Linked DNA regions of Paraflavitalea devenefica. The protein of the gene in region 2 binds, or shares a complex with, the protein of the main gene of each other region. Links are inferred from orthologs where the notes say so. Each region holds a gene or a part of one and is shown on either strand. Other genes may lie near its edges.

Evidence for each region.
Region 1: the proteins of carB (region 2) and carA are in contact, whole or in part, in a solved structure (PDB 1KEE), measured with the Escherichia coli proteins. The link is inferred for Paraflavitalea devenefica from one-to-one orthologs.

The regions. Positions count from the first base shown.
Region 1 is NZ_JAARML010000002.1:419,347-424,660, forward strand. The notes cover bases 1-2,871. They hold carA (glutamine-hydrolyzing carbamoyl-phosphate synthase small subunit), read left to right. Parts: upstream 1-806; coding sequence 807-1,937; downstream 1,938-2,871. Other genes in these bases: HB364_RS11320 (DNA-directed RNA polymerase subunit alpha), read left to right, coding at 1-46; rplQ (50S ribosomal protein L17), read left to right, coding at 107-592; aroQ (type II 3-dehydroquinate dehydratase), read left to right, coding at 2,047-2,469; HB364_RS11340 (peptidylprolyl isomerase), read right to left, coding at 2,474-2,871. In the rest of the region: more of HB364_RS11340, read right to left, coding at 2,872-3,106; glmM (phosphoglucosamine mutase), read right to left, coding at 3,194-4,573; HB364_RS11350 (LTA synthase family protein), read right to left, coding at 4,853-5,314. UniProt on the Escherichia coli protein: Small subunit of the glutamine-dependent carbamoyl phosphate synthetase (CPSase).
Region 2 is NZ_JAARML010000001.1:1,819,255-1,827,527, forward strand. What follows is about bases 2,287-5,674. They hold carB (carbamoyl-phosphate synthase large subunit), read right to left. Parts: upstream 5,310-5,674; coding sequence 2,487-5,309; downstream 2,287-2,486. Other genes in these bases: HB364_RS07455 (DinB family protein), read right to left, coding at 2,287-2,378. Outside these bases: HB364_RS07440 (hypothetical protein), read left to right, coding at 1-301; HB364_RS07445 (sensor histidine kinase), read left to right, coding at 420-1,229; HB364_RS07450 (response regulator transcription factor), read left to right, coding at 1,242-1,898; more of HB364_RS07455, read right to left, coding at 1,908-2,286; HB364_RS07465 (hypothetical protein), read right to left, coding at 5,772-5,987; HB364_RS07470 (M23 family metallopeptidase), read left to right, coding at 6,397-8,100; bcp (thioredoxin-dependent thiol peroxidase), read left to right, coding at 8,114-8,273. UniProt on the Escherichia coli protein: Large subunit of the glutamine-dependent carbamoyl phosphate synthetase (CPSase).

The DNA.
Region 1 (5,314 bases), on a different replicon or contig from region 2:
TGGTATGGACCTGAGCAAACTGGGTTTGGATAAAGAAGAATTGTAATTTTTTAATAACAGTAGGCTGTAATTCCTGACACGGTACAGCCGGTAAAACTTAAAAGTCATGCGCCACGGAGACAAGATCAACAACCTGAGCAGGACGGCATCGCACAGAAAGGCGTTGCTGAGCAACTTAGCCTGCGAGCTGATATCCCACAAGAGAATCGTAACTACCCTCGCCAAGGCCAAAGCGTTGCGTACGTACATCGAGCCCCTGATCACCAAGGGTAAAGAAAATACTACTCACCAACGTCGTGTAGTATTCAGCTACCTACAGGATAAAGAGGCTGTTACTGAACTGTTCAGCACCATTGCCGAGAAAATTGGCGGTCGTCCCGGTGGTTATACCCGCATCATTAAGCTCGGCATCCGCCAGGGTGATAATGCTGAAATGGGGTTAATTGAACTGGTAGACTTCAACGAGATCTACGGTAAGGGTAAAACAGAGGCGAAAGAGCCGGCTAAGAAAACACGTCGTAGCAGAACCACCAAAAAGGCTGGTGATGCGAAGGCCGAAGATGCGAAATCCGAAGATAAAGCCGCTGAATAAGCATGATTCCGAACTCTTTTTATATCAAAGCCCCGCATATAAAGTGCGGGGCTTTTTTTGAATGTCCTATTGCCGGAAAGGCGGTAAGGCGTGAAGAAGGTAACGGCTGAGTTTCAATGCTTACCGTCTTCCCACCTGCCCGGTACAAACTGTGAACAATTTTAACTTCAAATACATCTAATAATTCTTTTCTTTGCAAAATTTTTCGATACACATGTCCACAACACAAAAACCTGCTGTTCTGTTATTGGCGGATGGTACCGTTCACTTTGGTAAAGCCTTTGGAAAGATTGGTACTACTGCCGGGGAAATTTGTTTTAATACCGGTATGACCGGATACCAGGAAGTGTTCACTGATCCCAGCTATTATGGCCAGATCATTATCATGAACAATGTGCATGTTGGTAACTATGGTACCAAGGATACCGATGTGGAGTCGGGCAGTGTGAAGATCCGCGGTCTTATTGGCCGTAACCTCGAAGAGCAATATTCCCGCAAGCAGGCCAATGCCTCTCTGGAGCAATACCTGCAGGATAATAACATCGTTTGCATCGAAGAAATTGATACCCGTGCCCTGGTAACCCATGTACGGGAAAAAGGCGCCATGAACTGTATCATCTCTTCTGAGATACTGGATGTGGAAGAGCTGAAGAAAGAACTGGCTAAAGTGCCCAGCATGGAGGGTCTTGAACTGGCCAGCTATGTAAGCACCGAAAAGCCTTATACCATGGGTGATGAGGCCACTGCTGCTGTAAAAGTAGCGGTGATGGATTATGGCACTAAAAAGAACATCCTGCAGTGTATGGTTGACAGGGGCGCTTTTGTAAAAGTATTTCCTGCCAAAACGCCGATCAGTGAATTAAAGCAATTCAATCCCGATGGTTACTTCATCTCCAATGGCCCCGGAGATCCTTCTGCCATGGATTATGCAGTAGCCACTGTAAAGGAAATACTGAAGGAAAGCAAGCCTACTTTCGGTATCTGCCTGGGCCACCAGTTGCTGGCATTAGCCAACGACATCGAGACCTTTAAGTTGCACCACGGTCATCGCGGACTGAACCACCCCGTGAAGAACCTGGTAACGGGTAAATGCGAGATCACTACCCAGAATCATGGTTTCGGTGTGAACCCGGAATCGGTGAAGAAAGCCAAAAATGTGGAAATCACCCACGTGAACCTGAATGATGAATCCATTGAAGGTATCCGCCTGAAAGATAAACCAGCCTTCTCCGTGCAATACCACCCTGAAGCAACGCCAGGCCCGCACGATAGCCGCTACCTCTTTGATGACTTCATCAACCTGGTAAGAGAGCATAAAGTAGTAAAAGTTAAAGTGAATTTTTAAAGAAGGATCATACTTATAATGTAACGAAAGGGTGTGTAGCCTTCCAAAGGCGGCTCACCCTTTCGCTCTTTTCACGTAAATGCAGTATTTTTAGCCGGCAAACTATCGTATGAAGATCGCAATCATCAATGGGCCTAATCTTAACCTGCTGGGCAAAAGAGAGCCGGGTATTTATGGCAGTATGTCTTTCGAACAGTATTTCGAAGAACTCAAGCAACAATACCCACAGGCAAACCTGCATTATTACCAAAGTAATGTAGAAGGGGAGCTGGTGAATGAGATACAGCGGGTAGGGTTCGACTATGATGGCATCATCATTAATCCTGCTGCCTATACCCATACTTCCGTAGCCATTGGCGATGCCATTGCGGCTATTAAAGCACCCGTCGTGGAAGTACATATCTCCAATGTACATGCACGGGAAGATTTTCGCAAGCTATCCCATGTATCTGCTAAAGCAGCAGGCAGCATCTTTGGCCTGGGGCTGAAGGGGTATGAACTGGCGTTGCAATACCTGCTCAACAGGAAATAACCCATTACAGGAATACCCGCATCATAAGGGCATAACCATGGTCTTCTTTGGCATCATCCAGCTTGCGGATAATGTGCAGGCCGTTGGCTGTCCATATCTTAAAAATATCACCCTTTTTGCGCCTGGAGAGCTCTTTTTCTATCTGCGGTATCAGCGAGCCCCTCACAACCCATCCCAGGTCGCCTTTGGTGGCCGCTTCCCCACCCATGGAATAAGCCTGGGCCATATCTTCGAAAGTGGTGCTGCCCTGCCTGATACGCAGCATGATATTATCGGTCAGGGAGTCCGCAATACGCCGGGTAAATACAGAGGTGTCCAGGAAGATCTGAGCAATATGATTAAAGGTGGCGGGTGCTTTGGCCAGGATCTGTACCAGTGTCTTCCCATTATTATAAGGGCCGTATACTTTACCCACTTTGCCATGATAGCCCAGGCTATCCGGCAGGCCTATAAACCGGTTGGTGCCGCGGATAACGATCGTATCAATTACAAACCTTTTCTTCAACACATCTTTTACGTACAGCGGGCTATTGGTAGCCTTTTCCAGCTCTGCCTTGATCTGGGTTACTGTTTTCTTTTGTGCAAAGGTGGTGGTGCTACCAATAAGGATTAATAATAAAGCGATCAGCGGTTTCATTCACCTAAAGATAATAAAAGACGAAGACCTGACAGGTTTCGCCGGCTGAGTACCCGGAAAACCTGTCAGGTCTTATTCAGGATTCTTTTACAATGATTCCTTGATATCCTGCATCAATCGCAGGGCAATATTGTTGGCGGTCGTTTCAAAATTACTTTCCGCATAGATGCGGATAATAGGTTCGGTATTGGAAGTACGGAGATGTACCCAATCACTATCAAATTCAATCTTCAAACCATCCTCTGTATTCACAGGCTGGTTTTTATACTTCTTTTGGATACGCTCAAAAATGGCTTTCACATCAATGCCATTTTCCAGTTCAATCTTATTCTTGGAAATAAAATAGTCGGGATAGCGGGTGCGGAAAGACTTCATGCCATTCTTGTGTGTAGCAAGAGAACTCAAAAACAAACCGATACCGATCAGTGCATCACGGCCATAATGGAAGTCAGGAACAATGATACCGCCGTTGCCTTCGCCGCCAATCACTGCTTTTACTTCTTTCATTTTCGTCACCACATTCACTTCACCCACTGCCGAAGGAAAATATTCACCCCCATGTTTAAGGGTAACTTCCTTGAGCGCTTTCGTGCTGCTCATATTGCTCACGGTATTGCCTACCTTCTTGCTCAATACATAATCGGCCACTGCTACCAGTGTGTATTCTTCTCCAAACATGCTGCCGTCTTCACATACAAAGCAGAGGCGGTCTACATCCGGGTCCACGGCAATGCCGAAATCGGCTTTGTGCTTGCGGACTGCATTGCTTAGCTCAGTGAGGTTTTCCGGCAGGGGCTCCGGATTGTGGGCAAACTTACCGGTTACTTCTTCATTCAGCACCACGACATTTTCTACACCCAGCGCTTTGAGCAGGGGAGGGACAAATAAGGCGCCGGTAGAATTGATCACATCTACGACGGCCTTGTATTTCTTTTTACGGATATCTTCTGCATTCACCAGCGGATAGTTCACCACCGCATCAATATGTTGCTGCAAGCTGGTTTCGTGCAGGGTATAAGTGCCCAGTTTATCTACGGAGGTAAAAGTAAAATCTTCTTTGCTGGCTTTTTCCAGTACAATAGCGCCATCTGCTGCACTGATAAATTCACCCTGCTCATTCAGCAGTTTCAGGGCATTCCATTCTTTGGGATTATGACTGGCTGTAATAATAATACCGCCGGCAGCTTTTTCCCATACCACTGCCAGCTCAACGGTAGGCGTGGTAGAGAGGCCAACATCTACTACGTCAATGCCCAAACCGGTGAGTGTATTTGTCACCAGTTGTTGTACCATGGACCCACTGATGCGGCCATCGCGGCCAATAACTACTTTACGGTTGGAACCTTTCTCCAGCAGCCAACTGCCGAAAGCAGCGGCAAACTTTACAACATCCAGCGGCGTTAAATTGTCTCCGCTTTTACCACCAATTGTTCCACGAATACCTGATATGCTTTTGATCAATGCCACAGTGCCAAGGGTTTTTATCAGTTACAAAAATAGGGTGTTTGCTACTATGCAGAGATTACCACTTGTGGGTATTTTACAGGATATGATTACAAATTGTAATGATACAGCATAAATTGAAAGCTAATCACAACCAACCAAACAACAGGATGGGATGGACATGCTTAGGAAGCGGGAAATTAAGGAAAGAAACACATATATAACCAAATTGTGGAAAATGAAGCCTTAAAAACCAGCAAACTGCGAATCCCCGTCGTCTCCATGCCTCGTTGCTATTGTGTCTCAATGCTTTTTCTTATTATTCAGCAACAGGTATTTGGCCGTTTCATGGAGCGCCTCGGTCAGCGTACGCATCTCATCAGTAACGGCTTTTGTTGCAGGATCTTTACCGGGTATGGAATTGTCCACTACCGATAACAATTCTTCCTTACCTGTCTTTAACAGACGCCGGTAAAAATAATTGCCTTTTATCACACCGGTAATATTATTATCGGGTTCGAAGATAAACGCAAACGAATGCGTAGTCGAATCCAACAGGTCTCTTCCCAGGGTAGTATTGGTATAAGGAATATTGGCAAGTCCTGCAATAGTAGGCAATACATCCACCTGTGAGCAAATATTACCCGTGCGGCGTGGAGCTACCAGCGAAGGATTATATATCAGTAACGGTACATGCATGGTAGTAAGGCGTTGTGCTGTCCAGGCCTCGGGAAACATGGTGCCTGCATTGCCTGGTATGCCATG
Region 2 (8,273 bases):
TGTTTATACCATAGGCAGTTTGGCGATCATTATTATTGGTATCTATTATTTCTTTGAATTGTTCCAGTTGAAGCAGGCGATCAACCTTGCCCGGGAACCTGCTTTCTGGATATGCTGCGGCCTGTTGTTTTTTTACTGTTGCAGCTTTCCGCTGTTGGGGCTGGCCAATTATTTATACCGGCTTTCGCCATTGCTGCTGGAGAACCTGACTTTTATTTTAAGCTTTCTTAACGTACTGCTCTACTCGTTGTTCACCATTGGCTTTTTATGCAGGTTGAGGTTCCATAAGCCTGCTTTATAAAGTATATAACTACCCTAAAGTCCGGTCTTCCTGTTATTTAGATCAGCGGCCGATCAAAATTTATTTATAATTTACGGCCCGGCTGCTGTTTTACTATTCATATTATGTACTATTCTTTATGCAAGACCAGGGACAAGAGATTTATTCTATCGTGATCATTGGAGGGGTGATAGCCCTTTTACTGGTAGGTTTTATCGTAGCCACCCTGTTTTTGTACCAGCGCAGGCAGCACCGGCATGCCAGTGAACTGGCCCGGATGAAGGATCTGTATGAGCAGGAGGTATTGCGCTCGCAACTGGAGATCCAGGAAGCGACTTTCAAGATGATCGGGCAGGAATTACATGATAATATCGGGCAGGTTTTATCGGTAGTGAAGTTATCACTGGCCATATTGCCCATTGATAAGGACCATGAAGCGTATGAACCTATCCTTACTTCCCGGCAAATACTGAATAAAGCAGCCCTGGACCTTTCTGATCTTACCAAAAGTCTGCATAGTGACCGTATCGCCCAGATAGGCCTGGTAGAGGCCATCCGGTTTGAGATGGAGAACGTGCGTAAGAGCGGTCTGATGGACGTGGAGTATGAGGTAACAGGTTCGGAGTATGATTTTGATGGCCAGAAAGCCACGTTCCTGTTCCGGATGTTCCAGGAAATGCTGAATAATATTCTGAAGCATTCCCAGGCTGCTAAAGTTGCTGTGAGCCTGCTTTTTTCGGAAGATAACCGGTTTGTCCTTACCCTGGCCGATAATGGCGTCGGATTTGACGTGGAGGCCAAGAGAAATTCTGTTTCTTCTTCCTCTGGTGTTGGATTAAAGAGTATCTTCAACAGGGCAAAACTGATTGGTGCTGATTTAGATATGAAAAGTGTTCCGGGGAAGGGAACTACGGTGACCATTCAATTATCTTTGCCACAAGAAAGCTAAGCACTCTCCGAAATGACAGTTGGTAAACAAATACAGGTAGCGGTTGCTGATGATCATACCCTGATGCGCAAGGCATTGGCCAGGTTGATCAGCACGTTTGCGAATTACACTATTTTATTTGAGGCCGACAATGGCTCAGATGTAAAGGACAAGATCAGCAAGCATATTATTCCGGATATTCTCCTGCTGGATGTAAGTATGCCCGGCATGGATGGATATGAAACCGTGAAATGGTTATTCAAGAATCACCCTCATATCAAGGTACTGGCTTTGTCTATGTCCAGTGATGAAAGTACCATTATCCGCATGCTGCGGCTGGGCGCCAAAGGCTATATTATGAAGAATACAGAGCCTGAAGAGCTGAAGCTGGCATTGGATTCGGTGATGGAAAAGAATTTTTACCTCTCAGAATATATCTCCGGCAAGATCATCAGCGGCCTGCACAAGGATATTGACCAGCCTGATGAGCCGATTTCCCTGACAGAGAAAGAAAAGGAATTCCTGCAATGGGTATGCTCAGAGCTTACTTATAAGGATATTGCCGCTAAAATGTTTGTAAGTCCACGGACGGTAGATGACTACCGTAACTCCCTCTTTGAAAAGCTCAAAGTAAAAACAAGGGTGGGGCTGGTATTATATGCCATCCGCCACGGCATGGTAGAAGCTTAGGACGCACTATTAATCCAGTAATTTTTTTACGTAGGCTATTTGCCCCTGGTGGTAAATATTGTGCTGTATCAGCCCGTGCAGCATATAGCCGATGGTATAGGTACGCTGACTGACCGGTGATGCCAGGAAATCGTCGTTTTTAGATTGCAGCAGTTCAAGGATACGCCGGTGAGTTGCCTTTAACTCATTGACCCCGTTTTTCCAGGTATGGATGGTAGGGTCTATTTCCCGCCAGTCGAGCGCTTCATAATAACTTATTTGTTTTTGGGTATCTCCTTCCAGGGTGCTTTGCACCGCCTCTGCCCAGGCAATCATGTGGTACAGTATTTCAATCAGTGCATGGCCTTTTTCATCAGGGTTGATGAAGACGCTGGCAGGCTCTACTTCTTTCAGGATCGCATAGAGGGAGCGGCCATACCAGGGATCGCCATCGAGGGATCCCTGCAGCGTGGTAATGATGTACTGTACTTCCTTGTTCATGGCAATTGTTTGTATAAAGGTACCACGGCTAAAAAACCATACCAATAAAAAATCCCGGTTGCATGAACCGGGATTTTTTATTGTCAGACTATTGTCTTTTAAACGGGATTATTTGCTCAGGTACATGCTCCTGTCTTTGTACAACTGGCGGAAGTAAGGATCGCGCAGGTCTTTGATAAAGCGGATCGCTTCGCCGGTCGATTTCATTTCAGGGCCCAGTTCCTTGTTCACGCCCGGGAATTTCTCAAAGCTGAATACCGGTTCCTTGATCGCATATCCTTTCAGGCGCTTCACCACTTTCAGGTCGCGGAGCCTTTGCTCGCCCAGCATTACTTTGGTAGCAATGTTGAGGTAAGGTATCTGGTAAGCTTTGGCGATGAATGGCGTGGTACGGGAAGCGCGCGGGTTGGCCTCTATCACATACACTTTACCATCCTTGATGGCAAACTGGATGTTGATAAGCCCTTTGATATTGAGTTTGAAGGCAATCTTCCTGGCGTATTCTTCCATGGTTTCCACGATCAGGGGCGAGAGGTTGAACTGCGGCAATACGGCGTTACTGTCGCCGCTATGGATGCCTGCCGGCTCAATGTGCTCCATAAGACCCATGATATGAACGGTTTCCCCATCGCAGATGGCGTCTATTTCCGCCTCCTGGCAACGGTCCAGGAAGTGGTCAATAAGGATCTTATTGCCGGGGATATGCTTCAGCAGACTTACTACTGCTTTTTCTACTTCCTCGTCATTGATCACGATACGCATCCTTTGTCCGCCCAGTACATAGCTGGGACGAACCAGTACGGGATAACCTACTTTATTGGCCACTTCAACAGCTTCATCTACTGTAAAAGCAGTGCCATAGTCGGGGTAAGGTATATTTAATTCTTTCAGCAGGTCACTGAAGCGGCCACGGTCTTCCGCGATGTCCATGCTGTCGTAAGAAGTTCCAATGATCTTGATGCCTTTTTCATGGAGGCGCTCGGCCAGTTTCAAGGCTGTTTGTCCGCCCAACTGAACAATCACCCCTTCCGGTTTCTCCAGTTCAATGATCTCCCAGAGGTGTTCCCAGAATACCGGCTCGAAGTATAATTTATCGGCCATATCGAAGTCTGTGGAAACGGTCTCAGGATTACAGTTCAGCATGATGGCTTCATAACCGCACTCTTTGAGGGCCAGCAGACCATGTACACAGCAATAATCGAATTCAATACCCTGACCGATGCGGTTGGGGCCTGAGCCCAGTACGATGACTTTTTTCTTTTTGCTGGCTTTGCTTTCGCTATTGTTGCCGGATTCAAAAGTGGAGTAGAAGTAGGGAGTCTTCGCTTCAAATTCTGCACTGCAGGTATCTACCATTTTGTATACGCGGGTGATGCCGGCTGCCTTCCTTTTCTCATAGACGGCTTCGTCATTACCGTCCTGCATGATGGTAGAGATCTGCTGATCGCTGAAGCCGAGGAATTTCGCCTGTTTCAGCACATCTTCGGGCAGAGTAGCCAGTTTGTATTTGGCTATCTCCTTCTCCAGGTTCACGATCTTCTGGACCTCATTCACAAACCAGCGGTCAATGCCCGTGGCTTTGGAGATGGTGCCTACAGATACGCCCAGTGTGAGAGCGTCCTTGATACGGAAGATGCGGTCCCATTTCGGGGTTTTGATGTATTCGATGAGCTCTTCGGCGTGCATGCGGCTATGGCCGTAGTAGCCAAGTCCGATGGCATTGTTCTCCAGGCTTTGGCAGGCTTTCTGGATGGCTTCTGTAAAGCTTCTTCCGATGGCCATTACCTCACCCACGCTCTTCATTTGCAAGCCGAGGGTATCATTGGCGCCTTTGAATTTGTCGAAGTTCCAGCGGGGCATTTTAACGATCACGTAATCCAGCGCCGGTTCAAAATAGGCGGAAGTGGTTTGGGTGATCTGGTTTTTCAGCTCATCGAGGTTATAACCGATGGCCAGTTTGGCCGCTATTTTGGCGATGGGGTATCCGGTGGCTTTGGAGGCGAGGGCCGAAGATCGGCTTACCCGCGGGTTGATCTCTACGGAGATGAGTTCTTCTGTTTCGGGATTCAGGGCAAACTGTACGTTACAGCCGCCGGCAAAGTTGCCAAGGCTGCGCATCATGAGGATGGCTTTGTTGCGCATATCCTGGAAGGCGGTATCGCTCAGGGTCATGGCAGGCGCCACGGTAATGGAATCGCCTGTATGTACGCCCATGGGGTCCACGTTCTCTACCGTACAAATGATGGCAACGTTGTCGTTTTTATCGCGCAGCAGCTCCAGCTCATATTCTTTCCATCCCAGTACGGCCTTTTCTACCAATACTTCGTGGATGGGGGAGGCTTTAAGACCTCTGTCGAGAGCTGCTTCCAGTTCAGATTTGTCGTGTACAAAGCCGCCGCCTGTACCACCGAGGGTAAAGGAAGGGCGGATTACGAGGGGGAAGCCAATGGCCTGGGCAAATTCTTTTCCTTCCAGCAGAGAGTTGGCCACTCTGGAAGGTGCTACCGGCACATTAATCTTTACCATGAGCTGGCGGAATTTCTCGCGGTCCTCTGCGGTATCAATGGCTTCAATATCCACGCCGATCATACGGACATGGTATTTTTCCCAAACGCCCAGTTCTGCGGCTTCTTTGGCCAGGTTGAGGGCCGTTTGTCCGCCCATTGTAGGCAGTACGGCATCAATCTGGTTTTCGTCCAGGATCTGTTCAATACTCTCTACTGTTAAGGGCAGCAGGTACACTTTATCGGCCATCATAGGATCGGTCATGATGGTGGCGGGGTTACTGTTGATAAGGATCACTTTGATCCCTTCTTCGCGCAGACTGCGGGCAGCCTGGGTGCCGGAGTAGTCAAATTCACAAGCTTGTCCGATGATAATGGGTCCTGAACCGATGATAAGTACTGACTTGATCGAGGTGTCTTTGGGCATCTTCTTTTACGCTGTTTTTTTGCTTTTTTTAAAAAATTCCCGGTCTTACCGGCGGGATAAATTGCGCAAAAGTAAGGTGATGGGGGGAATAATGCGGATTATTTTTTGGCTCATGGCAAAGATGACGGGAAGGGGGTCATTTAGAGGGGGTTAGGGTTGGTTCGGAGGACACGAACCAAGGCTGACTGGGACACAAACCAAGGCTTGACTGGGACACGAACCAGGGCTGACAGTGATAGGCTGTTTGATAGGGGCCTGATAGGGAGTTGGGTGGGAGTTGATCGGGAGTTAGGCAGGGGTTAGGTGGGAGTAAAGTCGCTATAAGGTCGCTATAACATCGCTGTAAGGTCGCTGTAAGATCGTTGTAAGGTTGCTATAAGGATAGCAGTAAAGAAGGGGAAATAAAAAAGCCTCTCCCACCGGCAGAGGCTATTATTTGCTGGTAGAAAAAAATTGATGTGTTCAGTTGTTGTGAAAAGCAGCGATCTCGATATCATCCAACGGCACACCGCCCTGGCGAATGAATTTCTTCTCTTCTGCCAGATGGCGCTTTTCCTCAAAACGGCTCTTGATACGAAATACCCATTTCTGCTTAGCTTCTGTTCCTTTGAACATCCCGACTATGGACCCTACCGTTAATGCCAGTAGTAAAACCGTCCTGTTACGTATCATACTCATAAAACACAGGTTGTAGATTTATTCTTTCATTTCATATAATCTTAGACAATTTATATACGCCAAAAGCTGTTCCATAGTTCATAAAAAAACATACAACTAAGTGGGTATTTTTAAAACTTAACATACTAATAGCGAATCCATCTGTCCTTTCTCTTTATACCCATTGCCGTGCCGGGTAACCCAACCGCCGGATTTTTAATATTAGTTTAATATTGGCTTGTCAAATCCGGTATTTTATTAGCCAAATCGTTCATGTAATTAGTCGCTTTTTTTTCATTTGCAGTAAACAAAACGAGTGATTGGTAGTCTATTTCCAGTGGATGGAGGAATTCCAGAATCAGGAGGTGGATGCAGGATGGCGGATTCCCGTAGTTTTGCACACTACTAACCCATAAATTGATTTGATCGGATGCGTGTATTGGTTTTTGTATTGTTAGGTTGTGCCCAACACCTGCAGGCGCAGCTTTTTCAGCCTGCTGATTACCCGCAGGGGTATTTCCGCAACCCGCTGGAGATCCCGATGGACCTGAGCGGCAATTTTGGTGAGCTACGTCCCAACCATTACCATATGGGGCTTGACCTGAAAACGAAGGCCCGCGAGAACCAGCCTGTGTATGCGGCGGCCGACGGGTATATAGCCCGGATCAAGATTGAGCCCGGTGGTTTTGGCCGCGCCATCTATATTAATCATCCCAATGGGTTTACTACGCTCTATGCGCACCTCAATGATTTTAATTCAAAACTGGAATACTGGGTAAAGCAGCAGCAGTATGCCCGCGAATCGTGGGCTGTTACGCTCGAACCTGTGCCTGGTCAGTTCCCGGTAAAGAAAGGCGATTTCCTGGCCTATAGCGGCAATACCGGCGGCTCCCAGGCGCCGCACCTGCATTTTGAGGTCAGGCGTACGGCCGATGATGTGAATGTAAATCCGATGTTGTTTGGATTTCCGCTGGCCGATAATACGACTCCGCGCATTTTACGGCTGGCCGTGTATGACAGGACCAGGAGCCTGTATGAGCAATCGCCCCGGATTATTCCCATAAAGGGAACCGGCAGCAACTATACCACTGCACCACCCCTGGTTACGGCAGCTTCTCCCAGAGTAAGTTTTGCCATTACCGCCTTTGATACCCATACCGGCTCTTCCAACCTGAATGGTATTTATGAAGCCTCACTGTATGTGGATGAGGAACTGATCACCGGCTTCCGGATGGACGATATCAGCTATAATGATACCCGCTACCTGAATGCCCATATAGATTACCGTACGAAGGCGGCAGGCGGCGCCTGGTTGCAGCATTTGTCGGACCCGCCGGGGTATATCAATTCCATTTATAAGAAGGTAAAAGGAGATGGTGTTATTGACATCAGCGACGGAGCGGCTCATGCCGTTCGTATTGTGATAAAGGACGGGTATAATAATACCGCAACCCTCCACTATACTGTTCAGTATAACGGAGCGGCTGTAGCGCCGGTAACGAATGCGGATAAAATGTTTTACCCTTTTATGCTGGATGGCTTTGAAACGCCCCATTGTGAGTTCTATATCGGAGAGCGTTGCTTGTACGATTCCGTGCATATACGGCATAGCCAGTCGGCAAATACCCACCCGCAGGGTGTATCGGATGTACATACCATCGGTAGTTCTGCCATTCCCCTGCAGGAAGCATTCCTTGTACGCATCCAACCAAACCGCCCGTTGACTGTTAATGAACGGCAGCATACGGTGATGCAGTGGTACAGTGGCAGCCGGAGTGATGTGCAAAAGGTAGAATGGCAAAATGGCTGGGCCTCGGCCCGCTTCCGTGATTTCGGGTCGTACCGTTTGATCACCGATGAGGAGCCTCCCCAGATCGTGGCTACCGGCCTGACCGATGGGGCCGACCTGAGCAGGGCCAGCCGCATTGTATTTACGGTTACGGATAATATGAAGCGGTTTAAAAATGTACGTACCCTGCTGGATGGCAAGTGGCTGCGGTTTACAAATGATAAAGGACGTACTTTCATTTACCGGTTTGATGAGAAATGCCTGGCCGGTGAGCATGAGCTGGTGATCAGTGCGGAGGATGAAGCAGGCAACAGGACAGAAAAGATTTTTAAGTTTACAAGATAACGCTCAACTTATAATGGTTACACTACAGGAAGGCGATAAAGCGCCGGCATTTAAAGGCATAGACCAGAATGGTAATACCGTTTCATTGGCCGATTATAAAGGAAAGAAAGTGGTGTTGTATTTCTATCCCGAAGATGATACCCCTACCTGTACGGTTCAGGCCTGTAACCTGC